2 regions of the Pseudomonas sp. StFLB209 genome follow, and region 1 is predicted to be linked to the other one. Evidence: predicted binding sites of a transcription regulator. Region 1 holds the regulator's gene; the other holds the start of a gene.
What was found. Region 1 encodes sigma-54, which starts transcription at its own class of promoters, with help from an activator protein. Its sites were predicted from a motif close to ANTGGCATNNANNTTGCTNT; they were not measured.
Positions count from the first base shown of each region.

Region 1 (15,896 bases):
TGGATAACCTGCAAGCGGTGCTGGGCGAGCTGGCCGGGCCGGGAATCGACGCAGCCGATCTGTACTTCCAGGGCATCATTTCCGAGTCCTGGGCGCTGGAGGACGGTATCGTCAAGGAAGGCAGTTTCAACATGGACCAGGGCGTGGGCGTACGTGCCCAGTCGGGAGAAAAAACCGGTTTTGCCTACAGCAACGCCATCAATCTGGAAGCCCTGACGGCCGCCGCAGGCGCCGCCCGCTCGATTTCCCGTGCCGGTCAGCAGGGCCGGGTCCAGGCCTTCACTGCCCAGGATGTGACTCGCTTGTACGCGGCGGATAACCCGCTCGAAGTGCTCAGCCGTGCGGAAAAAGTCGAGTTGCTCAAACGCATCGACATCGCCACCCGGGCCCTGGACCCGCGCATTCAGCAAGTGTCGGTGAGCATGGCCGGGGTCTGGGAGCAGATTCTGGTCGCCGCCGCCGACGGTAGCCTGGCGGCCGATGTGCGGCCGCTGGTGCGCTTCAATGTCAGCGTGATCGTCGAGCAGAACGGCCGCCGCGAACGCGGTGGTCACGGTGGCGGCGGACGTACCGATTACCGCTACTTCCTCAATGAAGACCGGGCCATGGGCTATGCCCGTGAAGCGCTGCGCCAGGCGCTGGTCAACCTCGAAGCGGTGCCGGCTCCGGCTGGCACCCTGCCGGTGGTGCTCGGCTCGGGCTGGTCCGGTGTGCTGTTGCACGAAGCCGTTGGCCACGGTCTGGAAGGCGATTTCAACCGCAAGGGCAGCTCGGCCTACAGCGGCCGGATTGGCGAAATGGTTGCCTCCAAACTGTGCACCATCGTCGACGACGGTACCCTGGCAGGTCGCCGTGGTTCGCTGAGCGTCGATGACGAAGGCACCCCGACCCAATGCACCACCCTGATCGAGAACGGCGTGCTCAAGGGCTACATGCAGGACAAGCTCAATGCACGGCTGATGGGCGTGGCGCGCACCGGTAATGGTCGTCGTGAGTCCTACGCGCACCTGCCGATGCCGCGCATGACCAACACCTACATGCTTGGCGGGCAGAGCGATCCACAGGAAATCATCGCCTCGGTGAAAAAAGGCATCTACTGCGCCAACCTTGGCGGCGGTCAGGTCGACATCACCAGCGGCAAGTTCGTGTTTTCTACCAGCGAGGCGTACCTGATCGAAGACGGCAAAATCACTACGCCGGTCAAGGGTGCGACCCTGATCGGCAACGGTCCGGAAGCCATGAGCCGGGTGTCAATGGTCGGTAACGACCTGAAACTGGACAGTGGTGTCGGGACCTGTGGCAAGGATGGGCAATCGGTGCCGGTTGGCGTGGGGCAGCCGACCCTCAAGCTCGATGCGATCACTGTTGGCGGCACCGGAGCCTGAGAGCAGGGCAGGAAAGGACGGGAACTAACGCAGGCCGCGCTGCAGCTCGTCCAGCTCGCGAATGTACTTGAAGATCTTGCGGCTGGAGGCTGGCGGTTTGTTGCGTGCCACCTCGTGCTGGGCCTGGCGGATCAGCGAACGCAGCTGCTGGCGATCGGCTTCGGGGTACTCGACGACGAATTTTTCCAGGTCGCCGTCGTCACCGCCAATCAGCCGGTCACGCCAGCGTTCAAGGGCGTGAAAGCGCTCGTTGTACTGACGGGTCGAGCTGTCGAGCTGGTCCACCAGCGCCAGAATGGCCTCCTGGTCCTGATCGCGCATCAGCTTGCCGATGAACAGGATGTGCCGTTTACGGGCGGCGTGAGCCGTGTGCTTGTGGGCCTCGGCCAGGGCCTTGCGCAAGCCGTCGGTCAGCGGCAGCTTGTCGAGCAGGTCGGGTTTGAAGGTGGTCAGGCGTTCGCCAAGCTCGACCAGAGCCTGCATCTCGCGTTTTACCTGGGTTTTGCTTTTCTCCCCGTCGAGGGAGTCGTCGTAAGAATCAACCATGGGGGCCGTCCGCAAATAAACGGCGCCATGATAACCACTCGGGGGCCGCTTGTCCGGTCCGCTCGGTATACGGGCCGTGCCGAAAGCAGAATTTGATGGAGAAAGTCATGAGTGCAACCCAAAGCGTCGGCCCGCAGGCCTTGTCGGCCCTTGAGCAGCAGGTTGAGCAGATCATTGCCGAAGCCCGGCGTCAGGGCGCCACGGCCTGCGAAGTGGCGGTATCCGTGGACCAGGGGTTGTCGACCTCGGTGCGTCAGCGCGAAGTCGAGACTGTTGAATTCAATCGCGATCAGGGCTTTGGCATCACCCTGTATGTCGGCCAGCGTAAAGGGTCGGCCAGCACCTCGGCAGTCGGCCCTGAAGCGATCCGTGAAACCGTCGCCGCAGCGCTGGCGATTGCCGAACACACTTCCGAAGACCAAAGCTCCGGGCTCGCCGATGCGGCGTTGATGGCTCGCGAGGTAAAGGATTTCGACCTCTACCATGCCTGGGATATCACCCCGGAACAGGCCATCGAAAAAGCGCTGATCTGCGAAGCGGCAGCATTTGATGCCGACAAGCGGATCAAAAACGCCGATGGCACCACGCTCAATACCCATCAGGGCTGCCGTGTGTACGGCAACAGCAACGGCTTTATCGGCGGTTACGCCTCGACCCGGCATAGCCTGAGTTGCGTGATGATCGCCGAAGATGGCGGCCAGATGCAGCGCGATTACTGGTATGACGTCAACCGTCAGGGCTCTTTGCTGAGCGATCCGGTAAGCATTGGACGCAAGGCTGCCGAGCGCGCAGCCAGCCGTTTGGGAGCGCGTCCAGTACCCACTTGCGAAGTACCGGTCCTGTTCAGCGCCGAACTGGCCGGCGGGCTGTTCGGCAGTTTCCTGGGCGCGATCTCTGGCGGTAACCTGTACCGTAAGTCCTCTTTCCTTGAAGGCGCGCTGGGCCAGCGGCTGTTCCCTGAGTGGCTGACCATCGATGAACGGCCGCACCTGATGCGGGCAATGGGCAGCGCCTCGTTCGATGGTGACGGCCTTGCTACCTACGCCAAACCGTTTGTCGAAAATGGCGACCTTGTGTCGTATGTGCTGAGCACCTATTCAGGTCGCAAACTGGGTATGCCCAGCACCGCCAACGCTGGCGGGGTGCATAACCTGTTCGTCAGCCACGGCAGCGAAGACCAGGCGGCACTGATCCGGCGTATGGGTCGTGGCCTGCTGGTTACCGAACTGATGGGCAGCGGCCTGAACATGGTCACCGGCGACTACTCGCGCGGTGCGGCCGGCTTTTGGGTGGAGAATGGCGAGATCCAGTTTGCCGTTCAGGAAGTGACGATTGCCGGCAACATGCGTGACATGTTCAGGCAGATCGTCGCCGTTGGCAGCGATCTTGAACTGCGCGGCAACATCCGCACCGGCTCGGTCCTGATCGAGCGCATGACCGTCGCAGGTAGCTGATAAACCACCGGTAGGAGCGACCTTGGTCGCGAATCCTCCAGACGCCCCATGTTTAACGTCTGCTGAAGATTCGCGAGCAAGCTCGCTCCTACCGATGTTCCCTCCCGAGTCGCTGCATACCCGCTGCTTTTTCCCCCTGAAATATCTATGGCGCACTCAGGGGGTTGTCTTGATTCTTAATCTCATTCAATAATGACTATCATTTCTTGGCTGGATGATGGGTCATGGGATCAGTGCTGCATGAACTACCTTATCTGGAGAACTGGCGTGAGCTGGGTCTGCGGATTCGTTGTGCGTTTGATCCTGACGAGCCGCGCCTGATCGAGCATTACCTCGCCGAAGGGCGCTATCTGGCGCGCTTTACCGCCACCCCCAAAGCGCTGGTCGCGCAATCCACGTTCCGGCTGTTGCTGGACACCGCCCGTGACACCGTACTGCCGTGGCATTGGCGCTGCCTGTGCCTGGACCAGGCCTGGCGGCCGTTGCGCGATCTCAAACTGTTGGCTGCAACCCAGACACAGCGTCACCAGTGGGATGCCTGTGTGCATGAGCTGGCGACCTGTGTGCTGCAACCGTCAATTTCTCTGACTGAACTGGTGCAAGGATATTCCGATGAGTAATACCCGTATCGAACGCGACAGCATGGGTGAACTGCAGGTCCCGGCCGAGGCCCTGTACGGCGCTCAGACCCAGCGTGCGGTAGACAACTTTCCGATCAGCCAGCAGCGCATGCCCAAGCAGTTCATCCGCGCCTTGCTGCTGGCCAAGGCCGCTGCTGCCAAGGCCAACCTGGAGCTTGAACAGATCAGCGAAGGGCAGAGCAAGGCGATTGTTCAGGCCGTCAATGATCTGCTGGGCGGCGATTTCATGGTGCATTTCCCGGTGGACATATTCCAGACCGGCTCGGGCACCAGTTCCAACATGAACGCCAACGAAGTGATCGCTACTCTGGCAACGCGCATCCTGGGCGACACGGTCAATGCCAACGATCACGTCAACTGTGGCCAGAGCAGCAACGACATTATCCCCACCACGATCCACGTCAGTGCTGCACTGGCGCTGCATGAGCATCTGCTGCCAGCGCTCAATCACCTGCTGCAAGTGACCGAACACAAGGCCGGTCAGGTGCATCAGTACGTCAAGACCGGCCGTACTCACCTGATGGACGCCATGCCAGTGCGCATGAGCCAGGTGCTCAACGGTTGGGCCCAGCAAGTGCGCGCCAATGTCGAGCACTTGCAGGCGTTGCAACCGGCCCTGCAGTCACTGGCTCAGGGCGGCACGGCGGTGGGCACCGGTATCAACGCCCATCCGGAGTTTGCCAAGCGGTTCAACGCCCACCTCAGTGCACTGAGTGGCGTGAGCTTTACGCCGGGCAAGGACCTGTTTGCCCTGATCGGCTCGCAAGACACGGCCGTGGCCGTGTCGGGCCAGCTCAAGGCCACTGCCGTGTCGCTGATGAAAATCGCCAACGACCTGCGCTGGATGAATTCCGGCCCACTGGCGGGCCTGGGTGAAATCGAACTGCAAGCCTTGCAGCCCGGTTCGTCGATCATGCCGGGCAAGGTCAACCCAGTGATTCCTGAAGCGACCGCCATGGTGGCTGCTCAGGTCATCGGCAACGATGCAGCCATCACCGTAGCGGGCCAGTCAGGCAACTTCGAACTTAACGTAATGCTGCCGATCGTGGCTTCGAATCTGCTCAGCAGCATTGAGCTATTGGCCAACTCCAGCCGCCTGTTGGCCGACAAGGCCATCGCCAGTTTCAAGGTCAATCAGGAAAAACTGCAGGAAGCGCTGTCGCGCAATCCGATTCTGGTGACCGCGTTGAACCCGATCATTGGTTATCAGAAAGCCGCTGAAATCGCCAAGAAGGCGTATCAACAAGGCCGGCCGATCATCGATGTCGCGCTGGAACATACCGACCTGCAACGCAGCCAGCTGGAAGTGTTGCTCAACCCTGAAAAACTCACCGCTGGCGGTATCTGAGCCGGCGCTCTGGAGGTAGACCATGCAGCATTGGAAACGCATCATCGAACAAGCCAATCGCTGTTTCAATCTCGGCGAGTGGGTTGAAGCTCGTGAGTTATACCTCCAGGCCCTGGCGCTGGCCCAGGTGCTGTTCGAGCGCTGGGCCGACCCCGACGAAGCGGTCGCCGCCTACGTCATCTCGCACCACAATCTGGCCGATCTACACTTGAGCCTGGGGCAGCCTGAAGAAAGTGCCGAGTACCTTTGCGCGGTGCATCAACGGTTGTTACAGGCCATTCAGGATTCGCGTCTGCCCGAGACGCTGCGCCAGGCGGCGCTGCGCCATAGCAACAAGACCTACGCCGAGCTGTTGAGCTTCATCAGCGAACATGGCGAGTACCCGCGCACCAACAGATTGCTGAACAGCGCCGGCGAACACAGCCGTTCGTCGCTGCATCACCATTCAGCCACTGGCCAATACCAAGGAGTCCATTGAAATGACCTATAGCCTGCCTGCCTTGCCTTACGCCTACGATGCGCTGGAACCGCACGTCGATGCGCAAACCATGGAAATCCACCACACCAAACACCATCAGACCTACATCAACAACATCAACGCGGCCCTGGAGCAGCCTGAATACGCCCAGTACAAAGAACTGAGCGTCGAGGACCTGGTGCGCAAGATCGCCAGTCTGCCAGAGGCTCTGCGCCCGGTGGTCAAGAACCATGGCGGTGGCCACGCCAACCACTCGCTGTTCTGGACCGTGATGAGTCCTGAAGGTGATCGCGAGCCCAAAGGCGAGCTGGCCAGTGCCATCGATGCGCAACTGGGCGGCTTTGCAGCGTTCAAAGAGGCTTTCACCAAGGCTGCTACTGTCCAGTTCGGCAGTGGCTGGGCGTGGCTGAGCGTTACCCCGGAGAAAAAGCTGGTGGTCGAGCACAGCGGCAACCAGGACAGCCCGTTGATGCACGGCAATACGCCGATTCTTGGCCTGGATGTCTGGGAGCACGCTTACTACCTGAAGTATCAGAACAAGCGGCCGGAGTACATCGCTGCCTTCTACAACGTCATCAACTGGGCTGAAGTGGCGCGCCGTTACGCTGCTGCGCTGGCCTGATCAACCCTTTGAGTCCTCAAGGCACGTCATGAGTCTGGAAATGTCGGTTACCAATCGTGTTCGCCTGTTTCGTCTGGCCTTCGGAAGCCTGCTGCTTCTGGGAGGGATTGCCTTGCTGACAGTCCAGGCACTGGACTGGGTGACACGTCTGTCCCTGGCATAAAGCCTCAGGCGCCCTGTGCCAGGACAGGGTGGCTGTGGTGGTGGCGGTCTTGCAGACAATAAAAACGGGGCGCTTATGGCGCCCCGTTTTTGTGTCCGGCTTTGTCATGCGGCAGATTATTCGCCTTCATCAAAATAATTGTTGATCAGCGCTACCAGCCCTTCGAGTGCCTGATCTTCCTGCTCGCCCTCGGTGAGCAGGTGAATTTCGGTGCCCTTGCCGGCGGCCAGCATCATGACGGCCATGATGCTCTTGCCGTCGACCATGCTCTCTGGGGTGCGGCCAACCCGGATCTGGCAGGGGAACTTGCCGGCGACGCCGACGAACTTGGCAGCAGCGCGGGCATGCAGGCCCAGTTTGTTGATAATGGTGATTTGACGAGCGGGCATCGCTGTGGAAGTCCTTCAACTGAGGTCGCGGTGACGAACCTGAACGTTCTTGAGTGATTGTTGCAGGACCTGGCCCAGGCGTTCGGTCAGATAGACCGAACGGTGATGCCCGCCGGTGCAGCCGATGGCGACGGTCACGTAGGAGCGGTTACTGGCGGCAAACCGCGGCAGCCACTTGTTGAGATGGGCGAAGATGTCCTGAAACATTTCTTCCACATCGGGCTGGGCCGCGAGGTATTCGGCTACCACCGGATCAAGCCCCGAATGCTCGCGTAGCTCCGGCTTCCAGTAGGGGTTGGGCAGGCAGCGCACGTCGAACACCAGATCGGCGTCCACCGGCATGCCACGCTTGAAGCCGAACGACTCGATCAGGAAAGCCGTACCGGGCTCGGGCTTGTTCAGCAGGCGCAGCTTGATGGTGTCACGCAACTGATAGAGGTTCAGGTGTGTGGTGTTGATCTTCAGGTCGGCCAGATCAATGATCGGCCCCAGCAGTACGCTTTCGTCACGTATGGCTTCGGCCAGCGAGCGCTGCGAGTTGCTCAGCGGATGGCGTCGCCGGGTTTCCGAGAAACGTTTGAGCAGGGTAGCGTCGTCGGCGTCCAGATACAGCACATCACAGTGGATGTGCCGAGCGCGTACCTCATCGAGGATCTGCGGGAAGCGGGTGAGGTGGCTGGGCATGTTGCGTGCGTCGATGGACACAGCCAGCAGCGGCTCGCTTTGTTCGGTATTGAGCAACGCGCGTTCGGCCAGTTCAGGCAGCAAGCCTGCCGGCAGATTGTCGACGCAGTAGAAACCGTTGTCTTCGAGCATGTCGAGCGCGGTGCTCTTGCCCGAACCGGAGCGGCCACTGACGATGATCATGCGCATGCTCACCGGCCTTTCAGTTCATCCAGCACGGCGTGATGAAGCGCCTCACCGCTGTGTGCCGCGCGCAGGCGCTCACGCACTTCGGCGCGGTCGAGCATGCTGGCGATCTGGCGTAACAGCTCCAGATGTTCATCGGTGGCAGCTTCGGGAACCAGCAACACGAACAGCAGATCGACCGGTGCGCCATCGATGGCGTCAAAATCAACCGGTGCTTCCAGGTGCAGGACAGCGCTCACCGGCGCGCTGCAGGCGGCGAGGCGGCAGTGAGGAATGGCAATGCCGTTGCCAAAGCCGGTCGATCCGAGCTTTTCGCGGGCGACCAGACTCTCGAATACGGTTTGAGTATCCAGCGTAGGTACTTCGCGGCCAATCAGGTTGGCAATCTGTTCGAGTACGCGTTTTTTACTGCCCCCCGGCACGTTAACCTGGGAACGGCCGGGGGTCAGGATGTCTTCAAGTCGGATCATGGATTGGGTGTGTTAGCGAGCGGTCGCACCTTTGAGGATGCTTTGCTGCTTTTCCTTATGCTTGAGCAATTGTCTGTCGAGCTTGTCGGTGAGCAGGTCGATGGCGGCATACATGTCGTCATGCTCGGCGTTGGCCACGACCTCACCGCCATGGATGTGCATGGTGGCTTCGATTTTCTGTTTCAGTTTCTCGACGGTCATGGTGACCTGGACATTGGTGATCTTGTCGAAATGTCCTTCGAGTTTTTTGAGTTTGAGCTCCACATATTCGCGCAGGGGCTTGGTCACTTCCAGTTGATGTCCACTGATATTGACTTGCATACAGCTTTCTCCTTTGCCTGTGCATAAAGGGGCAGGTCGACTACCTGCCTCTGGAACGCTGTGGCGCTCACCCGGCATCGACCCCAAACGAGGTCGTGCCCGGTAGCCGGTCAGTCACATCAGCCGCTTGCGTTCGCTCGATGGCGCAATGCCCAGCGATTCGCGGTACTTGGCGACGGTGCGACGGGCGACCTGAATGCCTTGTGCTTCCAGTAAACCAGCGATCTTGCTATCACTCAATGGCTTTTTCTGATTTTCCGCAGCAACCAGTTTCTTGATGATTGCGCGGATGGCTGTGGAGGAGCATTCACCGCCTTCGGAAGTGCTGACATGGCTGGAGAAGAAGTACTTCAACTCGTAGATGCCACGCGGGGTATGCATGAATTTCTGGGTGGTGACCCGGGAAATGGTCGACTCGTGCATGCCAACCGCTTCGGCAATATCGTGCAGCACCAACGGCTTCATGGCCTCATCGCCGTATTCGAGAAAGCCGCGCTGGTGCTCGACGATCTGGGTGGCCACCTTCATCAGGGTCTCGTTGCGGCTTTGCAGGCTCTTGATGAACCAGCGTGCTTCCTGCAACTGGTTACGCATGAAGGTGTTGTCGGCGCTGGTATCGGCACGGCGCACGAAGCCGGCATATTGCGGGTTGACGCGCAGGCGCGGCACCGCTTCCTGGTTCAGCTCCACCAGCCAGCGGTCGGTGTCCTTGCGCACGATGACGTCCGGCACCACATATTCCGGCTCGCTGGATTCGATTTGCGAACCCGGGCGCGGATTGAGGCTTTGCACCAGCTCGATGACCTGGCGCAGTTCATCTTCCTTGAGTTTCATGCGCCGCATCAGTTGCGAGTAGTCGCGGCTGCCCAACAAGTCGATGTAGTCGCTGACCAAGCGCTGCGCTTCAGCCAGCCAAGGGCTCTTGGCCGGGAGCTGGCGCAATTGCAGGAGCAGGCATTCGCTGAGGGTGCGCGCACCGACACCGGCCGGTTCGAACTGCTGGATGCGGTGCAGGACGGCTTCGATCTCGTCGAGTTCGATGTCCAGTTCAGGATCGAAGGCTTCCAGAAGTTCTTCCAGAGGCTCTTCCAGGTAACCCTGGCCATTGATGCAGTCGATCAGGGTGACGGCGATCAGGCGATCGGTGTCGGACATCGGCGCGACATTGAGCTGCCACAGCAGGTGGCTCTGCAGGCTTTCACCGGCCGATGTGCGGGTGGTGAAGTCCCACTCGTCATCGTCGCTGCCGGGCAGGCTGCTGGCGCTGGTCTGGTAGATGTCTTCCCACGCCGTGTCGACCGGCAGCTCATTGGGAATACGCTCGCTCCAGTCGCCTTCTTCAAGGTTGTCCACGGTCGTGGCGGTTTCCTGGAAGCTTGGTTCCGGCTGTTCGCTGGCCGGCTTGTTTTCGATATTGTCCGCCATCGGGTCGGAATTATCGAAGTCGTCGCCTTCTTCCTGGCGCTCCAGCATGGGGTTGGATTCCAGCGCTTCCTGGATTTCCTGCTGCAGGTCCAGAGTCGATAGCTGAAGCAAGCGGATAGCCTGTTGCAGCTGCGGTGTCATCGTCAGCTGCTGGCCCATTCTCAAGACTAGCGATGGTTTCATGGCAGTTGCTCAACACCTTCATTCGCCGGCGCGGGGAGCGCCATCCACTACAGGGCATCGATAGCTGTCGTGGGAAAGTGTCGGCAGGTTGCCAGCCTCGGATGCAGTCATCGGACCTGGAGAGCGGGCTCGAAAACACGCATTTACCCGTAGCTGATTGGCTTGGGAAAAACCGTGACTTTCGAGTGCTTTCGTCTTGCCTTGGCTGCGCTCGCTACGCTTTCTCACGGCCTCTGATCGATGCCGCCTTTATTAAGCAAGTTATATGCCTGAATTCTAAAGACTTGCCTAGAGCATCAGGACAAATAATCTGTTGTCAACAGCCAGTGTGTAACCAAGGGAGGTCTACAAACGGAACTCGTGGCCCAGGTACACCTCTTTCACCAGCTGGTTGGCCAGGATGGTTTCTGCATCGCCTTCGGCAATCAACTGGCCGTCGTTGACGATGTAGGCGGTCTCGCAGATGTCCAGGGTCTCGCGCACGTTGTGATCGGTGATCAGTACGCCGATGCCCTTGGCCTTGAGGTGGTGAATGATCTGCTTGATATCACCCACGGAAATCGGGTCTACCCCGGCGAAAGGCTCGTCGAGCAGGATGAACTTGGGGGCCGTGGCCAGCGCGCGGGCGATCTCTACGCGGCGACGCTCGCCGCCGGAGAGGCTCATGCCGAGGCTATCGCGGATATGGGTGATATGGAATTCCTGCAGCAGGCTTTCCAGTTCGGCGCGGCGTGCGGCGGCGTCCAGTTCCTTGCGGGTTTCCAGGATCGCCATGATGTTGTCGGCCACGGTCAGCTTGCGGAAGATCGAGGCTTCCTGTGGCAGATAACCGATGCCGGCGCGTGCGCGACCATGCATGGGTTGGTGGCTGACATCGAGGTCATCGATCAGCACTCGCCCCTGATCGGCCTGGACCAGGCCGACGATCATGTAGAAGCAGGTGGTCTTGCCGGCGCCGTTAGGGCCCAGCAGGCCGACGATCTGTCCGCTGTCAATGGACAGGCTGACATCGCGTACGACCTGGCGGCTCTTGTAGCTCTTGGCCAGATGCTGGGCTTTAAGCGTCGCCATTTACTGGGCCTTCTGCTGCTGTTCGGGTTTCTTTTTCGGCTGGATGACCATGTCGATGCGCGGACGTGGCGCAGTGACCTGGCTGCCGGTAGCGCGGCCGGCACTGACCACCTGGCGCACAGTGTCATAGACGATCTTCTCGCCTTCTGACGTGTTGCCGTCGTTGATGACCTTGGCCTTGTCGATCAGCACGATGCGATCCTGTGCTGCGTAGTACTGGATGGTCACTGCATAGGCCTGGACGATGGGTTTGTCCACCGAAGGCTTCTGCTCGTAGTAGGCCAGGTTGCCGACCGAGGTGAACACGTCGACTTCACCCTGGGCGTTACGGGTGATGGTCACGGTGTTGCCGGTGATCTTCATCGAGCCCTGGGTGATGATGACATTGCCCTTGTAGGTGGCGATGCCTTTTTTGTCGTCCAGCTGCGCGTCATCGGACTGAATGTGGATCGGCTGATCACGGTCAGTTGGCAGGGACCAGGCGCTCGCGCTTCCCAGTGCTGCGCTCAGGCCGAGCAAGAAAGGAAGGGTTTTAACGAGCCTCATACTGTCCTCTTACTTTGGACAGCAGGTCCATCCTGCCGTCTTTCAAATATGCTTTCATCCCTACAGCCGTGCTGACACCGCCGCCGGCGTCGATTCTAACGGCTTGCTCGGTCTGCGCATATTGCTTCTGTGGGAATACAGTCATTCGACTGCTGGTAATGATGGTCGCGCGCTGCTTTTCATCGGTGCGTGCAACGCGAACGTTGTCGATCAGTTCGACCTGCTCGCCACCGGGCGATACTTCGCCGCGGGCGCTCTGCACGTGCCATGGAAAGGCCGTGCCACGGTACATGTTCAGGTCCGGGCGGGTCAGCAGGGTGACATCGCTGGCCTTGACGTGCTCGACCTTGTCGGCGGTCATCTCGTACTGCACCTTTCCGTCGGGCAGGTACTGTACGCTGCGCGCATTGATCGCGTAGTAGTCGATGGCAGTCTCGTCGGCCTTCACGGCAGGCTGGTCCATGAAGCTTTCCGGACTGACGTTCCAGTAGCCGACGGCGGCCAGCAGCAACGCCAGCACGCCAAGGATCAGGAAAGTACGAATCTTCTTGCTGAGCATAAGTGGTGTCTACAGATAGGCGGCATGGGCCGCTTCAAGGTTGTTCTGCGCTTCAAGAATCAGCTCGCAGAACTCGCGGGCTGCGCCTTCGCCACCGCGTGCTCGGGTCACGCCATGGGCGTGCTGACGCACGAAAGTGGCGGCATTGGCCACAGCCATACCCAGCCCTACGCGGCGAATCACCGGCAAGTCTGGAAGATCATCACCCAGATAGGCGACCTGTTCGTAACTCAGGTTCAGTTCAGCGAGCAGTTGATCAAGCACCACCAGTTTGTCTTCGCGGCCCTGATACAGGTGGGCAATGCCCAGATTCTTTGCCCTGCGCTCGACCACCGGGGTCTTGCGCCCGCTAATGATAGCCGTTGTCACGCCTGAGGCGATGAGCATCTTGATGCCCTGGCCGTCGAGGGTGTTGAAGGTCTTGAATTCGCTGCCGTCTTCCAGGAAGTAGAGGCGCCCGTCAGTGAGGACACCGTCCACATCGAAAATGGCTAACTTGATGCCTTTGCCACGCTGCAGCAGTTGCTCGGTCATTGCGTTGTTCTCCATTACATCACCCCCGCACGGACCAGGTCCTGCAGGTTGAAGGCACCCACCGGGTGGTCTTGCCCATCGACCACGATCAGTGCGTTGATCTTGTGGTCTTCCATGATCTTCAGCGCTTCTGCGGCGAGCATTTCGCCGCGTACGGTCTTGCCGTGTACGGTCATGACCTCGTCGATGATCGCCTCGCGAATGTCGGTGGCACGATCCAGGGTGCGGCGCAGGTCACCGTCGGTGAAAATCCCGGCCAGTTTGCCATCGGCTTCGACGATCGCGGTCATGCCCAGGCCTTTGCGGGTCATTTCCAGCAGGGCATCGCGCAACGAGGTGCCGCGCGCCACTTTGGGCAGGGTGTCGCCGCTGTGCATCACGTGTTCGACCTTGAGCAGCAGGCGCCGCCCCAGCGCACCGCCCGGATGCGAAAAGGCGAAGTCTTCGGCGGTAAAGCCACGGGCCTCCAGCAGTGCAACGGCCAGCGCATCGCCCATCACCAGTGCCGCCGTGGTCGAGGAGGTCGGCGCCAGGTTGAGCGGGCAGGCCTCTTGGGCGACATGCGCATTGAGATTGACGTCGGCGGTCTTCGCCAGCGTCGACTCAGGGTTGCCAGTCAGGCTGATCATAGTGATGCCCAGGCGCTTGATCAGCGGCAGCAGGGTCACGATCTCGTGAGTCGTTCCAGAGTTGGACAGGGCGAGAATGATATCGTCACGAGTGATCATGCCCATGTCGCCGTGGCTGGCTTCGGCCGGGTGGACGAAAAACGCCGGGGTGCCGGTGCTGGCCAGGGTCGCCGCGATCTTGTTGCCAATGTGTCCGGACTTGCCCATGCCGACCACCACAACCCGGCCCTTGCTGGCCAGAATCAGCTCGCAGGCGCGCACGAAATCGGCGTCGATGTGTCCCAGGAGACTGTCGATCGCGTCTATTTCGAGACGGATGGTGCGCTGTGCGGATTGGATAAGGTCGCTGGATTGGCTCATGTCTGGATCGGTCAGCCTGGGAAAAGGCGGCGATTATAGCGGTATTGTCGATCCGGCTCACGCTCTGATCGTCGCAGTCATTCTTTAACGATGAGTCGGCTCAAGCGACTCAGTGTCTTAAGTGTTGTAACGGCATGTGAGTACAGGCGGTGGACGTCGGTTCCGTACTTGGGTGGCACGCAGCAGCGGTGGTATAGTTCGCGGCTTGTCCGGCCCGCCAGTATCGACGCTCCCGGCGCGGAGCAGGCTCGGCAGGTGTGGCCGTATTGCAAGGAGTTCAGATGAGTGCCGATGACGCGTACGCGGTCGAATTGAAGGGTGTCACCTTCAAGCGCGGTGCCCGCAGCATTTTCAACAATGTTGATATTCGTATTCCCAAAGGCAAGGTCACCGGCATCATGGGGCCTTCCGGTTGTGGCAAAACCACCTTGCTGCGCCTGATGGGCGCGCAATTGCGCCCTGACGCAGGCGAAGTGTGGGTCAACGGCCAGAACCTGCCGCAGCTGTCGCGCGGCGATCTGTTCGATGCGCGCAAGCGCATGGGAGTGCTGTTCCAGAGTGGCGCGCTGTTTACCGACCTTGATGTGTTCGAGAACGTCGCGTTTCCTCTGCGTGTCCACACCGAGCTGCCAGACGACATGATTCGCGACATCGTACTGCTCAAACTGCAGGCGGTGGGGCTGCGCGGCGCTGTCGAGCTGATGCCCGATGAGCTGTCCGGCGGCATGAAGCGTCGGGTCGCGCTGGCCCGGGCGATTGCCCTCGATCCGCAGATTCTCATGTATGACGAACCGTTCGTCGGTCAGGATCCCATCGCCATGGGGGTTCTGGTTCGCCTGATTCGCCTGCTCAACGATGCGTTGGGCATCACCAGTATCGTGGTTTCCCATGATCTGACCGAAACCGCCAGTATCGCCGACTACATCTATGTAGTGGGTGACGGCCAAGTGCTGGGGCAAGGTACGCCGCAGGAGCTGCTGGCGTCGGACAACCCGCGCATCCGTCAATTCATGACGGGCGAGCCGGACGGTCCTGTGCCTTTTCATTATCCGGCAGCGGATTTTCGCGACGATCTTTTGGGGACGCGCTGATGCGCAACAAATCAATCATCGAGCGTGTGCGCCTGCTTGGGCGCGCAGCCATCGACGTCATCACCGTGCTGGGGCGTTCCGGCATCTTTCTGTTCAATGCCTTGCTGGGGCGCGGCGGTATCGGCGGCGGTTTTCAATTGCTGGTCAAGCAACTGTACTCGGTCGGGGTGATGTCGCTGGTCATCATCGTCGTCTCGGGCGCGTTCATCGGTATGGTGCTGGCGCTGCAAGGCTTCAGCATCCTGACCAAGTACGGTTCCGAACAGGCGGTCGGGCAAATGGTTGCCCTTACCCTGTTGCGTGAGCTGGCGCCGGTCGTGGCGGCGCTGCTGTTTGCCGGTCGGGCCGGCTCGGCGCTGACTGCCGAGATCGGCAATATGAAATCCACCGAGCAACTGTCGAGCCTGGAAATGATCGGTGTCGACCCGCTCAAGTACATCGTTGCCCCGCGACTGTGGGCCGGCTTTATTTCATTGCCGGTGCTGACCATGATCTTCAGTGTGGTGGGTATCTGGGGCGGCTCCTGGGTCGCCATCGACTGGCTGGGAGTCTATGAAGGTTCTTTCTGGTCCAATATGCAGAACAGTGTTTCTTTCACTGACGATGTGCTCAATGGCCTGATCAAAAGCGTCGTATTTGCCTTGGTAGTGACATGGATCGCGGTTTTTCAGGGTTACGATTGCGATCCTACTTCCGAAGGGATCAGTCGTGCCACGACCCGTACCGTGGTCTACGCCTCACTGGCGGTGCTGGGCCTGGACTTTATTCTGACCGCCTTGATGTTTGGAGATTTCTGATGCAAAACCGCGCC
Region 1 covers NZ_AP014637.1:3,182,228-3,198,123, forward strand. Annotated here, with positions in the region: gene tldD (metalloprotease TldD) at 1-1,385, shown strand, start outside; gene yjgA (ribosome biogenesis factor YjgA) at 1,410-1,931, opposite strand; gene pmbA (metalloprotease PmbA) at 2,039-3,385, shown strand; gene PSCI_RS14165 (hypothetical protein) at 3,610-4,005, shown strand; gene PSCI_RS14170 (class II fumarate hydratase) at 3,998-5,374, shown strand; gene PSCI_RS14175 (tetratricopeptide repeat protein) at 5,397-5,852, shown strand; gene PSCI_RS14180 (superoxide dismutase) at 5,854-6,474, shown strand; gene PSCI_RS14185 (HPr family phosphocarrier protein) at 6,754-7,026, opposite strand; gene rapZ (RNase adapter RapZ) at 7,042-7,899, opposite strand; gene ptsN (PTS IIA-like nitrogen regulatory protein PtsN) at 7,902-8,366, opposite strand; gene hpf (ribosome hibernation-promoting factor, HPF/YfiA family) at 8,379-8,687, opposite strand; gene PSCI_RS14205 (RNA polymerase factor sigma-54) at 8,802-10,295, opposite strand; gene lptB (LPS export ABC transporter ATP-binding protein) at 10,641-11,366, opposite strand; gene lptA (lipopolysaccharide transport periplasmic protein LptA) at 11,367-11,912, opposite strand; gene lptC (LPS export ABC transporter periplasmic protein LptC) at 11,899-12,471, opposite strand; gene PSCI_RS14225 (KdsC family phosphatase) at 12,481-13,005, opposite strand; gene PSCI_RS14230 (KpsF/GutQ family sugar-phosphate isomerase) at 13,020-13,994, opposite strand; gene PSCI_RS14235 (ATP-binding cassette domain-containing protein) at 14,276-15,085, shown strand; gene mlaE (lipid asymmetry maintenance ABC transporter permease subunit MlaE) at 15,085-15,882, shown strand; gene mlaD (outer membrane lipid asymmetry maintenance protein MlaD) at 15,882-15,896, shown strand, end outside.

Region 2 (15,896 bases), 690 kb from region 1:
GGGGCTTGGCGCATTCTATGGCCTGGCGCCGGTGTATGCCGCAGGGCACGGGATGCCGACCGAGCAGGTGGGTCTGTTCATGGGCTGCTGCATTCTGGCCGGCTTTATCGTGCAGTGGCCGCTGGGGCTGTTATCGGATCGGTTTGACCGGGCGTTGCTGATTCGCGTCATTGCGGCGCTGCTGGTGCTGTTCAGTCTGCCGTTGGTGGTGTTGGCCGATGTGCCGGTAGAGGTGCTGTTTATCGTGTGCTTCCTGGCCGCACTGATGCAGTTCAGTCTTTATCCTTTGGCGGTCGCTTTCTCCAATGACCACGTTGAGGCTGAACGGCGGGTTTCGCTGACCGCCATGTTGCTGATGACCTATGGCATCGGCGCAAGTATCGGACCATTGCTGGCGGGTGTGCTGATGCGTACCTTTGGCGGCAACATGCTGTATGCCTTCATTTGTGCTGTAGCGGCCTTGTTGGTGCTGTTGATCCGTCCCAAAGCCGTTACCCGCCTGCATGAAGTCGAGAATGCACCTTTGCAGCACGTGGCAATGCCCGACAGCATGGCCAGTTCACCGCTGTCGGTGGCCCTTGACCCTCGGGTCGATGAGCAGGTTGTGCAGGACAAGATGCAGGCTGACACCGATGCCGAGCCTGAGAGTGGCACTGAGCCGGTGGAAGAGCTTGATGAGTCGCAGCGCAAGCAGGGCTAAGGTAGATGTAGGGGCGACCTTGGTCGCGAAAGGGCCGGGTCAGGTGCAGAATTTGTAGCGTCTGAGAAACAGCTTTCGCGAGCTTGCTCGTTGCCACTGGAAAATCAACATGCTGGAATCAATGCCGCTCCCGAGGTCGGGAGCGGCAGACGACTCAGAAATCGTCGTCCTTGTCGAAGCGGCGCGCTTCGCGTTGCAACTGGTAGACAAAGCGCTCGACCTGGCGTTGTACCAGGCCGCTCATGTTATGGAAGCGTACGCCGGCAAAGGTCGTGTGAAAACGCTCCTCGAAATGCAGATAGCGCAGTTCCACCGGGGCGGTCATGGCGCCGAACGGAAGCTTGGCGATAAACCGCTCATAGACCTGGCCCAATTGCATACGGTCAGAAATGTCACCTTCGAAGCGCAGCTTGCAACCGGTAGCGGAAATATCCAGCAGTTTGCCAACCAGAGGTGACTTGAGCTTGTCGCCGCCGATTTCGATATCGACCAGATGCGACAGCTTCAGTGCAGCGCGAAACGCATTGCGGCGCTGGTGATAGACCACTTCATCAGGCAGCGGGGTGCGATAGAAGCGTGCCTCGGGTGTGTCAATCAGGGTTGCGGGTGCGGTGGATTCCCAGGCGATACGTACGCCGTCATGAAAGCCTTCGACGCGAAAGGATTCACCATTGGTCAAAAAACGTTCGCCATCGCGCGGGATCATTTCGTCCAGGCCGATGGTCCCGGTGTCGCGGTCAACCTCGACCAGGTAGCTCTGGAAGCGCTGGGCACGGTCATGGAAGGTAATGATCAGTGGATCGTGACTTTCCATCAGCAACCGCAGGTTGGAGGCAATTTCCAAAGGCGTATTGAGAACCTTTGGGGGTTGCGGAGCATCATCCGCGGCTAAACCATTCACGTTTAAGCATCTCCAGGCAAAAAACTACGGCAACGCTGAATAAGAGCATTCTGCCATCACGCAGGGCGACTTGAATAGCAAGTTACGCCTGACTGAGTGGGCGAGGCCGGGCTCTTCCAGCGGTCGAACCGCGGTTATCGTACAGCGTCGGTGTGTCGCCGCCGTTCAGGATGCGCAATTGATGAGCGGTTGTCATCTGTTGCAACTGAATGAGTTTGCCGTTCTGCTCGTTGAGTGCCTGGCAATCGGAAATCAGACTGGCCAGCTCATCGCCTGCCTGCAGCAACTGCTCGCCTACCGCAGACTGGCTGGCCAGCTCTTCGAGACCGGCCCGGTTGGTCGGCAAGCCGAGGCCAGCCAGCACCTGGCTACGCCTGCGCCCATGCTGCTCCAACTGGACGACCAGTGCCTGCTTCTTCGCCAGCACCTGCTCCATCTCGGTCATGTCCCGGCCGTGCAGTACCAGCGACTCTGCCTGGAGCAGATCGAGCAACTGGCGTGTCGGGGCCATATCATCCGTAATCATCTGCAGTAACGTTGTGTCTTGCATCGCATGCTCTGGTTTTTCAAGCGTCCGGAGGATGCCTCGGCTTTAGCTCAAGGCCTCGAAGTTGAGCAGTTTGCTGGCCAGACGGTTGCTGTCCACGGTGTAGCTGCCGTCTGCAATCGCCTGTTTGAGCTCGGCAACGCGAGCGCTGTTGACGGTTGGCAGGTCGCGCAGTTTGTCAGTGATACCTTGCAACTGTTGAGCCTCGCTGCTCAGGTGAACGGATTCACCTGCATTTTTTACATTGGCACTATCACCGATCGTAGCAGGTACGTCGGTTTTGCCGGCTTCTCGGCTGTTGCCGGTGCGTGATGCACCGCCAAGTGGTTGTGAATTACCTAGTCGACTGAAATCTATGGGCATGATCGTAAACCTCTGGGTGTTCTGGACGCTTGCCTTGTTTTCGGCCACCCAGGAAAAAACTTTAGGCACATTATGGCAATGCACGAATGCAGGAGCTGAAAAGTCGCCCCTGGCTATTCGGACCTGCCTGGCAGTCTAGAAAAAACCGCTGCCGCGCACCAGTATCAGATGCCTCTCGTTACCTCTCACATGGCCACTTCCACCTGTCCCGGGGCGGTAATCTGGGCCTTGATGACCTTGTTTGAATTAAGGTTGCGGACCCGGATCTGCTCGTTGAAGCCGCCATCGGACAGCGCCTCGCCGGGCATGCGCACTGCCAGGCTGCTGCTGCGAGCGATGATCACTACATGGTCGCCTTTGCGTACCATAGCCGGTTGCTCGAGAAAGTTCGGTGACAGCACTTGGTCGACGACCGCTGGTCGGACCAGCTTCTGGCCAATTGCCTGGTCCAGGCTGGTCATATAGCTCAGACCCAGTGAGCTGATATCGCGCTCGCGCAGCGTCACGTCCATCTCGCTGATGACGGTGTCACGTTTGAGCGGGCGGGTAGTGGTGATGACCTCGCGGTACAGGTTGACCTGGGCCGGCACAAACACGGTCCAGGGCGCAGACCCCTCGCAGCGGACTCGCACTGATATCCGACCCACCGGGCGCGGGCTCTCCAGGCTCGCTGTCAAATCCTTGTCGCAAAACGCCATGCGCATGCGCGGGTCCAGGGAGCGGACCTGGATTTCATGACGACCCTGAATCTGATTGGTCGTTAAATACTCTTGAACTGTGTACTCAAGAAACCCCTCGGTGACGCCGATAAGCTGTTCAGGCAGAGTAAAACTCTGTGCATTGCCCGGTGTTGTTGCGCAAAAAAGACTCAGCATGACGATTGCACCCAGCAGTCGGCGGGTTTCTAATGCGGCGTGTCGAAAAATTGTCGTCTTGGCATTCATGACGTATAAAAAGCAAGGCCCGTGCCGCTTACCAAACCTGGTACGTGGTGAACGATGGCAGAGGTAAGGGGGTCAGGGCATGGCGGGAGTTATGGATTCGGTAAACCAGCGCACGCAGCTGGTTGGTCAGAATCGCCTGGAGTTGCTGCTGTTTCGTCTGCAGGGCAAGCAGCTCTACGGGATCAACGTATTCAAGGTCAAAGAAGTGCTGCAATGCCCCAAGCTCACCATCATGCCGAAGTCGAGCAGGATCGTGCGGGGCGTGGCGAATATTCGCGGCGGTACCATTCCGATCATGGACCTGGCCATGGCCACCGGTTCGGCGGGGATGATTTCGCTCGAAAACTCCTTTGTCATCATTACTGAATACAACACCAAGGTTCAGGGTTTTCTGGTGCACTCGGTCGAGCGCATCGTCAACATGAACTGGGAAGAGATTCATCCGCCACCCAAGGGCACCGGCCGCGATCATTACCTGACGGCAGTGACGCGGGTGGACAATCAGCTGGTGGAAATCATCGACGTCGAGAAGATTCTTGCGGAGGTGGCGCCGATCAGCGAGTCGGTGTCGTCGGGTGTGATCGATGAAGAGATTCATCACAAGGCCGTTTCGCTGCGGGTATTGACGGTCGACGACTCGTCGGTGGCGCGCAAGCAGGTCAGTCGCTGCCTCGAAACCGTAGGTGTCGAGGTTGTGGCACTCAACGACGGGCGTCAGGCGCTGGACTACCTGCAGGCGATGCTGGCCGAGGGCAAGAACCCCGAAGAAGAATTCCTGATGATGATCTCCGACATTGAAATGCCGGAGATGGATGGCTATACCTTGACAGCAGCGATCCGCAGCGATCCGCGGTTGAAGAATCTGCACATCACTTTGCACACCTCGTTGTCTGGGGTGTTCAACCAGGCGATGGTCAAGAAGGTCGGCGCCGACGATTTCCTGGCGAAATTCCGGCCTGACGATCTGGCGGCCCGAGTGGTTGCCAGGATCAAGGCAGCAGACCACAGCTAGGGGTGTGTCCCTGGTCGATTACATGATTTGAGAGGCGGCACCTTTGTCTACGGGTAATTTGGATTTTGAGCAGTTCCGGGTCTTTCTGGAAAAAGCCTGTGGCATCTTGCTGGGGGAGAACAAGCAATACCTGGTGTCCAGCCGTCTCAACAAGCTGTTGGAGCAGCAGGGCATCAAATCCCTCAGTGAGCTGGTGCAGCGGATCCAGAGCCAGCCGCGCAGCGGTCTGCGGGAGCAGGTGATCGACGCGATGACGACCAACGAAACCCTGTGGTTTCGTGATACCTATCCGTTCGAGGTTCTGAAAAACAAGGTGCTGCCCGAGCAGATCAAGGCCAGCCCCGGCCAGCGTCTGCGTATCTGGTCGGCGGCCTGTTCTTCGGGGCAGGAGCCGTTCTCGCTGTCGATGTCGATTGATGAGTTCGAGCGTAGCAATCCTGGCCAGCTCAAGTCGGGGGTGCAGATCGTGGCGACCGATTTGTCCGGTGCAATGCTCAATAACTGTAAAAGCGGTGAGTACGACAGCCTGGCCATTGGTCGTGGTTTGTCGCCAGACCGCTTGCAGCGTTACTTTGATGTCAAGGGGCCGGCACGCTGGGCGGTCAAGGCGCCGATCAAGAACCGGGTGGAGTTTCGCCCGTTCAATCTGCTCGACAGCTATGCCAGCCTGGGCAAATTCGACATCGTGTTCTGTCGCAACGTGCTGATCTACTTCTCTGCCGAGGTGAAGAAGGACATCCTGTTACGCATTCATGGCACGCTCAAGCCGGGCGGCTACCTGTTCCTGGGGGCCTCCGAGGCGCTGAACGGTTTGCCGGATTATTATCAAATGGTCCAGTGCAGCCCGGGGATCATCTACAAAGCCAAGTAGGAGTGGTAGGATCGGTAGGATCGGTAGGAGCGACTTTAGTCGCGAATACAGCGAATACAGCGAATACAGTCAGCCATCTGCGGGAGCGACGCCCATCCATAACAGGACCGGGCGCCGCTCCCGCAGCCGTTTTGGCTCTTGCTAACGAAAGCGCCGCGCTGAACGGTTGTCGCCTGCCGATACTGGCAAAAAAACGGCACCTTGTTTGCCGTATGGCCCGCCTGGAGAGGAAAACTCTTGCCGCTTTTCTGGCAGCGGCTTCCGCCGACGGGCTCCAGCCCCCGGTAAATATGGCTTTTGAGGAACTGGCACGCAGCTTGCTTTCTCAGAGCTACGAACATCAGGTCAACCGGTAAAGGTTTCCCGACATGAGCATCAGCTTCGATAAAGCACTGGGTATCCACGAGAAGGCACTGAACTTCCGTGCACAACGCGCCGAGGTGTTGGCCAACAACATCTCCAACGCCGATACCCCTAACTACAAGGCGCGTGACCTGGAGTTTTCTGCGGTGCTGGCTGCCGAGAGCGAGAAGGCCAGCAAGGGCCAGTTCGCGATGAATACCACCAATGGTCGCCATATCGCAGCGCAAGGGGCTGGCAGTGATCTGGAGGGCGTGTTGATGTACCGCACCGCCACTCAGCCTTCGCTGGACCAGAACACCGTCGATGCTCAGGTCGAACAGGCCAGCTACACCGAGAACTCCATGAGTTTCCAGGCCAGCTTTACGCTGCTCAACAGCAAGTTCAAGGGCCTGGTCTCGGCCCTTCGCGGAGAGTAATCCATGTCGCTGACCAATGTGTTCAACATTGCCGGTAGTGCCATGAGTGCCCAGACCACGCGTCTGAACACCACGGCCAGTAACATCGCCAACGCCGAAACCGTCTCTTCGAGCATGGATCAGACCTACCGCGCCCGTCATCCGGTGTTTGCCACCGTGCTGCAGGGGCAACAGTCGGTGTCTGGTGGTTCGCTGTTTCAGGATCAGGGCCAGGCCGGCCAAGGTGTGCAAGTCGCCGGGATTATCGAGGACAGCTCTAATCTGGAAGCGCGTTACGAGCCTGATCATCCTTCGTCTGACGAGAATGGCTACGTTTACTACCCCAACGTCAACGTCGTTGAAGAAATGGCCAACATGATTTCCGCCAGTCGGTCTTTCCAGACTAACGTCGAGATCATGAACACCGCTAAAACCATGATGCAGAAAGTGCTGACGCTGGGTCAGTGACGGAGAGATGAAACATGGCCGTTGAAAACGACGTATCCGCGAAATTCGTCAATTCGTTGCAGAATCCGACCTCCACCAAGGTCGAGCAGAAAACCGGCACCAGCGCGCTGGGCAAAGACGCGTTCCTGCAACTGCTTGTGACCCAGATGAAGAACCAGAACCCTCTGGATCCTCAGGACAACACCCAGTTCGTGTCGCAGCTTGCGCAGTTCAGTAGCCTGGAAAGCATGCAGAACCTGACCTCGTCGGTGGATGCGATTGCTACCACCTACAAGTCTTCGCAGGCGCTGCAGGCGTCTTCGCTGGTCGGTCGCTCAGTGATGGTTGATGCGGGCAGTGTCTATGTGGAGGCGGGCAAGGGGCTGACCGGTTCTGTGGTTCTGCCAGCATCGAGCACTTCAACCAAGATCAGTGTGTACGACGCCGAAAAGAATCTGGTCGATACCATTGATATGGGGTCGAAGTCTGCCGGTACGCAGAGCTTTACGTGGGATGGTCTCAAGGATGACGGTACTGCATTCCCGGCTGGCACTTATACCTTTAGTGCCAATGCCTCGATCAATGGCAGCGGCACCGCGTTGACCACCTACCTGCCGGCGACCGTCAGTAGCGTGAAGATGTCGTCCACTGGCGCTGACATGACCCTTAACCTGGCGGGCGGTAGCAGTATCGCGTTGTCCAAAGTACAGACAATCGGATTGTAAGAGCCGACCAAGCGGCGAGGAGTGGTAAATGTCATTCAATATCGGCCTTAGTGGGCTCTATGCGGCGAACAAGAATCTCGATGTCACCGGCAACAACATTGCCAACGTGGCAACGACCGGTTTCAAGGGGTCGCGTGTCGAGTTTGGCGATCAATATGCTCAGTCGATTCGTGGTACCTCCGGCAACGTCAACACTGGCAGTGGGGTAACGGTCAACTCTGTGTCCCAGCAGTTCCAGCAGGGCAACCTGACTACCGGGACCGGTAATAGTCTGGATCTGGCCATTAACGGTAATGGTTTCTTCCAGCTCAGCAACAGCGGCGAGAAGCTCTATACTCGTGCCGGCGCATTCCACACTGATAAAGACGGCTATGTTATCAATAGTGAAGGGATGAACCTGCAGGGTTACAACGTTGATGGCAACGGTAATGTTGTAGTGGGTACGCTGGCGAACCTGCGGGTCGATTCTTCGAACCTGGCGCCGAGTACGACCAGTATGATCACCAACGTGGCCAACCTGAACTCCACGACCACTGCACCGAGCATCACGACGTTCGACCCAACGGACACCAAGAGTTATAACCTCAAGTACGATACGCCTATCTACGACTCGCAAGGTAACGCTCATAAGCTGGAGAGTTACTTTGTCAAGACTGGGGTAAACTCGTGGTCGATGTACACCTTGGTTGACGGGCAAAACATTTCGCCAGCTGACCCGACCGCTCCGGTCGATCCGCAGTTGGACCGAGTGGACTTCAAATTTGACTCGGCGGGTAATCTGTCATTGCCGCGTACTACGACAGGTGATGTGGATGCTGCTGATCCAAATGCTCCGCAGCCTGTCAGCGGTAGCAAGGTCACCCTCAATGCTGATGGTACCTTTCAGGTCGCTGACTGGAAGCCGCTGATCCAGACCGGTACTGCCGCCAACCCGGTATGGGCTGAAAACGGCGCCACGGGTTCGGCGACCGGGATCAAGCTGGACATGACCGGTATCAGCCAGACTGCGTCGGTTTCCGGTCTGATTACCCAGAGCCAGAACGGCTACGCTACTGGCCAGATCAGTGCCATGAGCGTTGACTCGACAGGTAATCTGTTCGCCACCTACACCAACGGCCAGTCGAAGGTTATTGGTCAGGTGTCGCTGACCAGCTTTGCCAACGTGCAAGGCCTGGCCTCGGCCGGTGGCACCAACTGGCGTGAAACTTTTGCCTCTGGCGTGCCGGTCAGCGGTCCGCCGGAAACCGGTACTCTGGGTTATATAACCGGCCAGGCACTTGAAGAGTCGAACGTCGATCTGACGGCTGAGCTGGTCAACCTGATCAAGGCGCAAAGTAACTATCAGGCCAACGCCAAGACAATCTCCACTCAAAGTACGATCTTGCAAACGACTATCCAGATGGTTGGCTAATCGGCCTGTTCAAAAAACCCTGCTTCGGCAGGGTTTTTTGCGTTTAAGTGCAGCTGTTTTTCTGTAAGGCTGTTGTTGAGGAGTATGCGCTTCTCTGAGGGTTGTTCAATGAGCCCGTCTGGCTTTTATGGACGGCTTCAATATTTTAATTAATCCAGAACTTTCCCACTCGATACCCGGAAACTTCCGATTCTGATCAATGCAAGACTCGAAACTACAGTCTGGTCTCGCCATTGTGCATGCAGTCCAGCTGGCTGTTTTATCACTCATTGAGCAGAGCGCCATCTGGCGTCCGGGAGTTTTCATGACATTTAATGTGGCCATGAGTGGCCTGCGTGCGGCTCACAAGCGGCTGGAAGTGGCGGGTAACAATATTGCCAACGTGGGCACGGTAGGCTTCAAATCTTCGCGTGCGGAATTTTCAGCGCTTTATTCCTCATCTCAGTTGGGCAGCAGTGTGCATAACATTGGTGATGGTGTGCGCCTGGCCAATGTCGCGCAGAACTTCAACGCCGGTGATGCGATGAGCAGCGATGGCGCGCCATTGGATATGCGTATTCAAGGCAGCGGTTTCTTTGTGGTCAGTGAGCGGGGTGCGTTGGGTTATACCCGTGCGGGCGCTTTTCATAAGGATGCTGAGGACTTTATTGTCGACAGTGCCGGTAATCGTCTGCAGGGGTACGGGGTGGATGACGATGGGCGGGTGCTGGTCGGCATGCGCACTGATTTGAAAATCGATACTTCGGTGATGCAGGCACGGGCAACCCGTGAGCTTGAGCAGGCGGTGAATCTGAGTTCAGCCATGCCATCGCTGGCCGCATTGCGCGAGTTCAATCCGGCCGAGCCGGGCAGTTACACCCGGGTCATGACCCGAACCGTACGCGACGCAGGTATTGCTGAAGTGGTCGAAATGGTCGATGCCAGCGGAGTGGTTACCCGGCCGGGCGTCCCAGCGGTGGCGCCAGAGGATCATGAGTTCAGGCAGTATCTGGTCAAGACTGATGCGGATCGCTGGACGTTGTATGTCACCGTGGATGGGCGCAATCCACTGGACGCCGGCTCTGACAAACCCTTGCAGTGGTCGCTGCAAAAGCGGCCTGATGGCTCGGTGGTGCTTACTGGTGGTAGTGAGCACATCAAGAAGGTGTCCGATGCAGAGTTTTCCTTGAGTGGCTGGCAGCCGGCTCGGCAAGTTAATGGGCAGTGGCTGGCCAGTGCCGCGGGGGCGGCAGGCCCATTGGCCCTGCCTTTGATGGATGGGGCTGATCACGCGCTGAGTGAAGTCGATCCGTTGGTGGAGCGTCCGGTGCCAGTGTTCCGGCCAGCGGATCTGGGGTCGTTCAACAAGACTTTTTCCAGCACCCTCCACGACTCATTGGGTAATCCACATGAGTTGCAGCAGTATTTCGTCAAGGACGGCACCAATAGCTGGAAGATGCACGTTCTGGTCAATGGTCGTAACCCGGCTGATCCGCAAAGTGCTGAGCCAGTGACCGCCAGTCTGTTGTTCAATGCCAACGGCACGCTGGCCAGTGTCACAGGGGCTGCTGGTCTCGATCTGGATCGGGGTGCCCTGGTGCTCAAGCATTGGTTGCCGGCGCGGCTCAGTGATGCGTCCGGGCGTGGCTGGGTCGCCAACGGCGCAGCAGCGCATCCTGACGGCGTGCGGATTCAGGTGGATCGCCTGACCCAGCACAACGCTGACACCGCATTGCTTGCCAGTCGCCCCGACGGTCACGCGCCGGGGATGCTGGCCGGAATCGGGATCGGGCGTGATGGTGTATTAAGTGCGGCTTACACCAACGGGCTGCATCGGGCGATTGGTCAGGTCATGCTGGCGCGGTTCGCCAATGAACAAGGCTTGTTGCCGGTCAGTGATACGCGCTGGAGTGCAGCCCAGGCTTCGGGTGCGGCGATGTTTGGTGTGCCGGGAGGTGCGGGAGCCGGAGGTATTGTCGCTCAGTCTCTGGAGGCTTCGAATGTTGAGCTGTCGGCGCAGCTGATAGAGCTGGTTCAGGCGCAGACGGCGTTTCAGGCCAATTCCAAGGCAATCTCAACGCAGACCACGGTGTTGCAGACTTTGATCCAGTCGACCTGAGCGTCAGATCGAGCAGTCTGATTTCACATAAAAACCGTTCAGGCGTGTCCAGCCCCAGCCGGGGCTGGTCTGGGCGCAGATCACGCGGTCGGCACCTTGCCATTTGTAGTAGCGCGCTGGTGCGGCCTGGCTTGGGGCGATGGCGCTCAGCAGGGTCAAGCCCAGCAGGCTGGTGGTCAACAGGCGCAGCCCGGGTTTAATTCGCATGGTGATCACCACTTCATGCTCTGGGTGGGGTCTTGTCACGATAAAACACCTTGCTGCGATTGGCAAAGCTGCGCGGCGCAGTTTTTTGGCGGTCAGTGCCGGGTTGTTGGCCGCCAGCGGCAGTCCTTCGCCGCTTTGGCAAATGAGTGCCTGCCAGCCCGCAAGCGAAGTGCCCGTCAGTGCTGGGGATCAGCGCTTTTGTATCGCTAATGACAAGTTGGTGCAAAAATTGCTTCGCCTGCATCAGTACAGCTACAGACGGCAAGCGTCTGTCGGAGGAGGAAGACTGTGGACAAGTTGCTTTACGTGGCAATGAGCGGTGCGTCGGAAAATGCTCTGGCGCAGAAGGTGCGTGCCAACAACCTGGCGAACGTTTCGACCACCGGTTTTCAGCGTGACTTCGAACAGGCCCGCTCGATGCCGGTGTTTGGCGAAGTCATGCCGTCGCGCGCCTATGCCATGAGCGAACGGCCGGGTACTGACTTTTCCGGTGGCGCCCTGATTGAAACCGGCGGTGACCTGGATATCGCCGTCAAGGGTGACGGCTGGATTGCCGTGCAAACCGCTGACGGTGGCGAAGCCTATACCCGTAGCGCCGGCATGAACATTGACGCGCTGGGTGTGTTGCGCGCCGCCAATGGCCTGCCAGTGATGGGTAACGGTGGCCCGATTGCAGTGCCACCGCAGCAGCAGATCGATATCGGTTCCGACGGCACCATCAGCATTCGCTCGTTGGGAGAAAGCCCGCAGGTCATGGCGCAGATTGACCGCATCAAGCTGGTCAATCCAGCCCTGGCCAACCTGGAAAAAGGCCCTGACGGCTTGATTCACACCAAAGACGGGCGGCCTGCCGAGATGGACGCCAACGTGCGTGTCGAGTCGGGGTTCCTGCAGGCCAGCAACGTTAATGCGGTCGAGGAAATGACCTCGATCCTGGCGTTGTCCCGGCAATTCGAATTACACGTAAAAATGATGAAAACCGCTGAAGAAGACGACCAGGCAATGGCTCGCGTCTTGCAGATTGGCTAACCATTGACAGCTCGCGCCGGTAACCCGGCGCCTGAGGAGAAAACCCATGCTTCCTGCTCTGTACGTCGCCAAAACCGGCCTGGCTGCCCAGGACACCAACCTGACGACCATTTCCAACAACCTGGCCAACGTTTCGACCACCGGTTTCAAGCGTGATCGGGCCGAGTTTCAGGACCTTCTTTACCAGATCAAGCGTCAGCCAGGTGCTCAGTCCACTCAGGACAGTGAGCTGCCGTCCGGCCTGCAGGTCGGTACCGGTGTGCGTATCGTCGGCACTCAGAAGAGCTTCGTGGCCGGCAGCCTGCAGACCACCGAGAACCCGCTGGACATGGCCATCAACGGCCGCGGTTTCTTCCAGATCATGCAGCCCGACGGCACTATCGGCTACACCCGTGACGGTACCTTCCACCTGGATGCCAACGGTCAGATCGTGACTTCCAACGGTTTTGCCCTGGAGCCGGCAGTGGTGGTTCCGCAGGGTGCCCAGACGTTTACCGTGGCTCAGGACGGCACTGTATCGATCACGCTGCCGGGGGCGACAGCGACCCCACAGGTGATCGGTAACATTCAGACTGCCGAGTTCATCAACCCGGCCGGCCTGCAGGCCATTGGCGGCAACCTGTATCTGGAAACCGCTTCCAGCGGTGCGCCGAACGTTGGCCAGCCGGGTCTCAACGGTCTGGGCCCGGTGCTGCAAAATACCCTGGAAAACTCCAACGTCAGCACCGTTGAAGAACTGGTCGACATGATCACTACCCAGCGCGCCTACGAGATGAACTCCAAGGTGATTTCTACCGCTGATCAGATGATGCAGAACCTGGTACAAAACCTGTAAGACCTGATGCACCTGCTCAATCTGCCAAGGCGCCGTCGCGGCGCCTGCTACATCGCGAGGTTTCAAGAGTCATGAAGCGCTTATCTGCTCTGCGTTTTCCCGTGCTGATCGCGCCGCTGTGCGCCGCTGTGCTATTGAGCGGTTGTGTAGCGCCAAACGCCAAGCCCGATGACCCTTATTACGCTCCGGTGTTGCCGCGCACACCGATGTCGGCGGCTGCCAACAATGGCGCGATCTATCAGGCAGGGTTTGAGCAGAATCTGTACGGTGACCGCAAGGCATTCCGGGTTGGTGACATCATCACCATCACGCTGTCGGAGCGGATGGCGGCAAGCAAGGCAGCCAGTTCGGGGTTGAGCAAGGACAGCAATACCAGCGTCGGCCTGACCTCGCTGTTCGGTTCGGGTCTGACCACCAATAATCCGATCGGCAGCAATGACCTGAGCCTCAGTGCCGGCTATGAGGGCAAGCGGGCGACCACCGGTTCCGGTCAGGCTGCGCAGAGCAACAGCCTGACCGGTTCGGTCACTGTTACGGTGGCCGATGTGATGCCCAACGGGATTCTGGCGGTGCGTGGCGAAAAATGGATGACCCTCAACACCGGCAACGAGTTGGTGCGTATCGCCGGCCTGATCCGCGCCGATGACATCGCCACTGATAACACCGTGTCGTCGACCCGTGTCGCCGATGCGCGCATCACCTATTCAGGGACCGGAGCGTTTGCCGATACCAGCCAGCCAGGCTGGTTCGACCGCTTCTTCCTCAGCCCGTTGTTCCCTTTCTGATCGCGGGATAGCCATGATTGCCTTGAAGAAACTGATCGTTGCTGCGCTGCTGATCACCGCGCCTTTCGCGGCCCAGGCCGAACGTCTGAAAGACATTGCCAGTATTTCCGGGGTGCGGACCAACCAGTTGATCGGTTATGGCCTGGTGGTGGGGCTCAACGGTACGGGTGACCAGACCACCCAGACGCCGTTCACCTTGCAGACCTTCAACAACATGCTGGCGCAGTTCGGCATCAAGGTGCCGGCTGGGTCCGGTACGGTGCAGCTCAAGAACGTGGCGGCGGTTGCGGTGTATGCCGACCTGCCGCCGTTCGCCAAACCTGGCCAGGCGGTGGACATTACCGTGTCGTCGATCGGTAACTCCAAAAGCCTGCGCGGCGGCAGCCTGTTGATGACGCCGATGAAAGGTATCGACGGCAACGTCTATGCCATCGCCCAAGGCAATCTGGTGGTGGGCGGCTTTGACGCGGGCGGCGCGGATGGCTCGCGGATCACCGTCAATGTTCCGTCGGCCGGTCGGATCCCTGGCGGCGCAACCGTCGAGCGTGCGGTGCCAAGCGGTTTCAATCAGGGCAATAGTCTGACTCTGAACCTTAACCGCTCCGACTTCACCACGGCCAAGCGTATTGTCGACAAGATCAACGACATGCTTGGCCCAGGCGTGGCTCAGGCGCTGGATGGCGGTTCCGTGCGGGTGACGGCGCCGCTCGATCCGGGGCAGCGCGTCGATTATCTGGCGATTCTGGAAAATATCGAGATCGATCCGGGTCAGGCTTCGGCCAAGGTGGTCATCAACTCGCGCACCGGCACTATCGTGATTGGTCAGAACGTCAAGGTTTCGCCGGCGGCTGTGACCCATGGCAGCTTGACCGTGACCATCACTGAAGACCCGATTGTCAGCCAGCCAGGGGCGTTATCCGGCGGCCAGACCGCTGTAGTGCCGCGCTCGCGGGTCAATGCCCAGCAGGAAATGAAACCGATGTTCAAGTTCGGCCCTGGCACCACGCTGGATGAAATCGTCCGCGCCGTTAACCAGGTCGGTGCCGCGCCAGGTGACTTGATGGCGATTCTCGAAGCTTTGAAACAGGCCGGCGCGCTGCAGGCCGACCTGATCGTGATCTGAGGACGCGCATGATGGATATGCCCAAGGCTCCAGGATCCTCCGTCGTCGACTCCGGTGCCTATACCGACGTCAATCGTCTGGCTTCGCTCAAAGGCAGCGATAAGGACAGCCCGGAAAACCTGCGCAAGGTGGCCCGCGAGTTCGAGTCGCTGTTCGTCAGTCAGATGCTCAAAGCCATGCGCTCGGCCAATGAAGTGCTGGCCAAGGACAATCCGATGAATACTGCCGCTACCCGCCAGTATCAGGACATGTATGACCAGCAATTGGCAGTGACTCTGTCGACCCGTGGTAACGGTATTGGTTTGCAGGATGTGCTAATGCGCCAGTTGTCCAAGGACAAGGGTGTGCAGCATGCGCCGGCCGCGCCGACGGAGTCTGCCGAGGGCAGTGCGGCCGCTGAAAAGGCCGCTAACAAACCGGCCCTGGCAACCTCCATCTATCAGCAACCGTTGTGGGCCAATCGTTCTCACTCGGCAGCCGGCACTGATGCCGCGACCAATGCGTCCGGTCAGGCGCGTAACGACATGGCCATGCTCAACTCGCGGCGCCTGGCGCTGCCGGGCAAGCTCACCGACCGCTTGCTGGCCGGTATCGTACCGTCGGCCACGACCACGGTTCAGGATCAGCCCAATCACCGCATCAACGTGCCCGGCACTGGGTCGAATAAAGAGCTGATTGCCCGTGCCAACGGCGACTGGACGCGCAATCCCGAATTGGCCAATACCCCGGACATCTCCGCGAAGAGAGTGCAGACCCCACTGGCGCCGGCCAAGCGCGCGTTTGGCAATTCCGACCAGTTTGTTGCGACCATGTTGCCGCTGGCCAAGGAGGCAGCAGCGCGTATCGGTGTTGACCCGGTCATGCTGGTGGCCCAGGCGGCGCTGGAAACCGGTTGGGGCAAATCGATCATGCGCCAGAGCGATGGCAGCAGCAGTCACAACCTGTTCGGTATCAAGGCCATGGGCGGCGGCTGGAAAGGCGCCGAGGCGCGGGCGATCACTAGCGAGTTCCGTGACGGCAAGATGGTCAAGGAGACGGCCAACTTCCGTGCCTACGACTCCTACGCTGACAGTTTCCACGACCTGGTGAGCCTGTTGCAGAACAACAGCCGCTATAAAGAAGTGGTCAATTCGGCCGATA
Region 2 covers NZ_AP014637.1:3,868,484-3,884,379, forward strand. Annotated here, with positions in the region: gene PSCI_RS17325 (MFS transporter) at 1-700, shown strand, start outside; gene PSCI_RS17330 (flagellar brake protein) at 855-1,601, opposite strand; gene PSCI_RS17335 (flagella synthesis protein FlgN) at 1,684-2,151, opposite strand; gene flgM (flagellar biosynthesis anti-sigma factor FlgM) at 2,194-2,511, opposite strand; gene flgA (flagellar basal body P-ring formation chaperone FlgA) at 2,697-3,455, opposite strand; gene PSCI_RS17350 (chemotaxis protein CheV) at 3,535-4,467, shown strand; gene cheR (protein-glutamate O-methyltransferase CheR) at 4,511-5,338, shown strand; gene flgB (flagellar basal body rod protein FlgB) at 5,707-6,117, shown strand; gene flgC (flagellar basal body rod protein FlgC) at 6,121-6,564, shown strand; gene PSCI_RS17370 (flagellar hook assembly protein FlgD) at 6,579-7,268, shown strand; gene flgE (flagellar hook protein FlgE) at 7,297-8,679, shown strand; gene PSCI_RS17380 (flagellar hook protein FlgE) at 8,984-10,777, shown strand; gene PSCI_RS17385 (hypothetical protein) at 10,781-10,984, opposite strand; gene PSCI_RS17390 (flagellar basal body rod protein FlgF) at 11,273-12,013, shown strand; gene flgG (flagellar basal-body rod protein FlgG) at 12,060-12,848, shown strand; gene flgH (flagellar basal body L-ring protein FlgH) at 12,920-13,633, shown strand; gene PSCI_RS17405 (flagellar basal body P-ring protein FlgI) at 13,647-14,756, shown strand; gene flgJ (flagellar assembly peptidoglycan hydrolase FlgJ) at 14,768-15,896, shown strand, end outside.
Region 2: a site for sigma-54 is predicted at 5,643-5,662, ahead of flgB (flagellar basal body rod protein FlgB). Genes of this name have one in related genera too.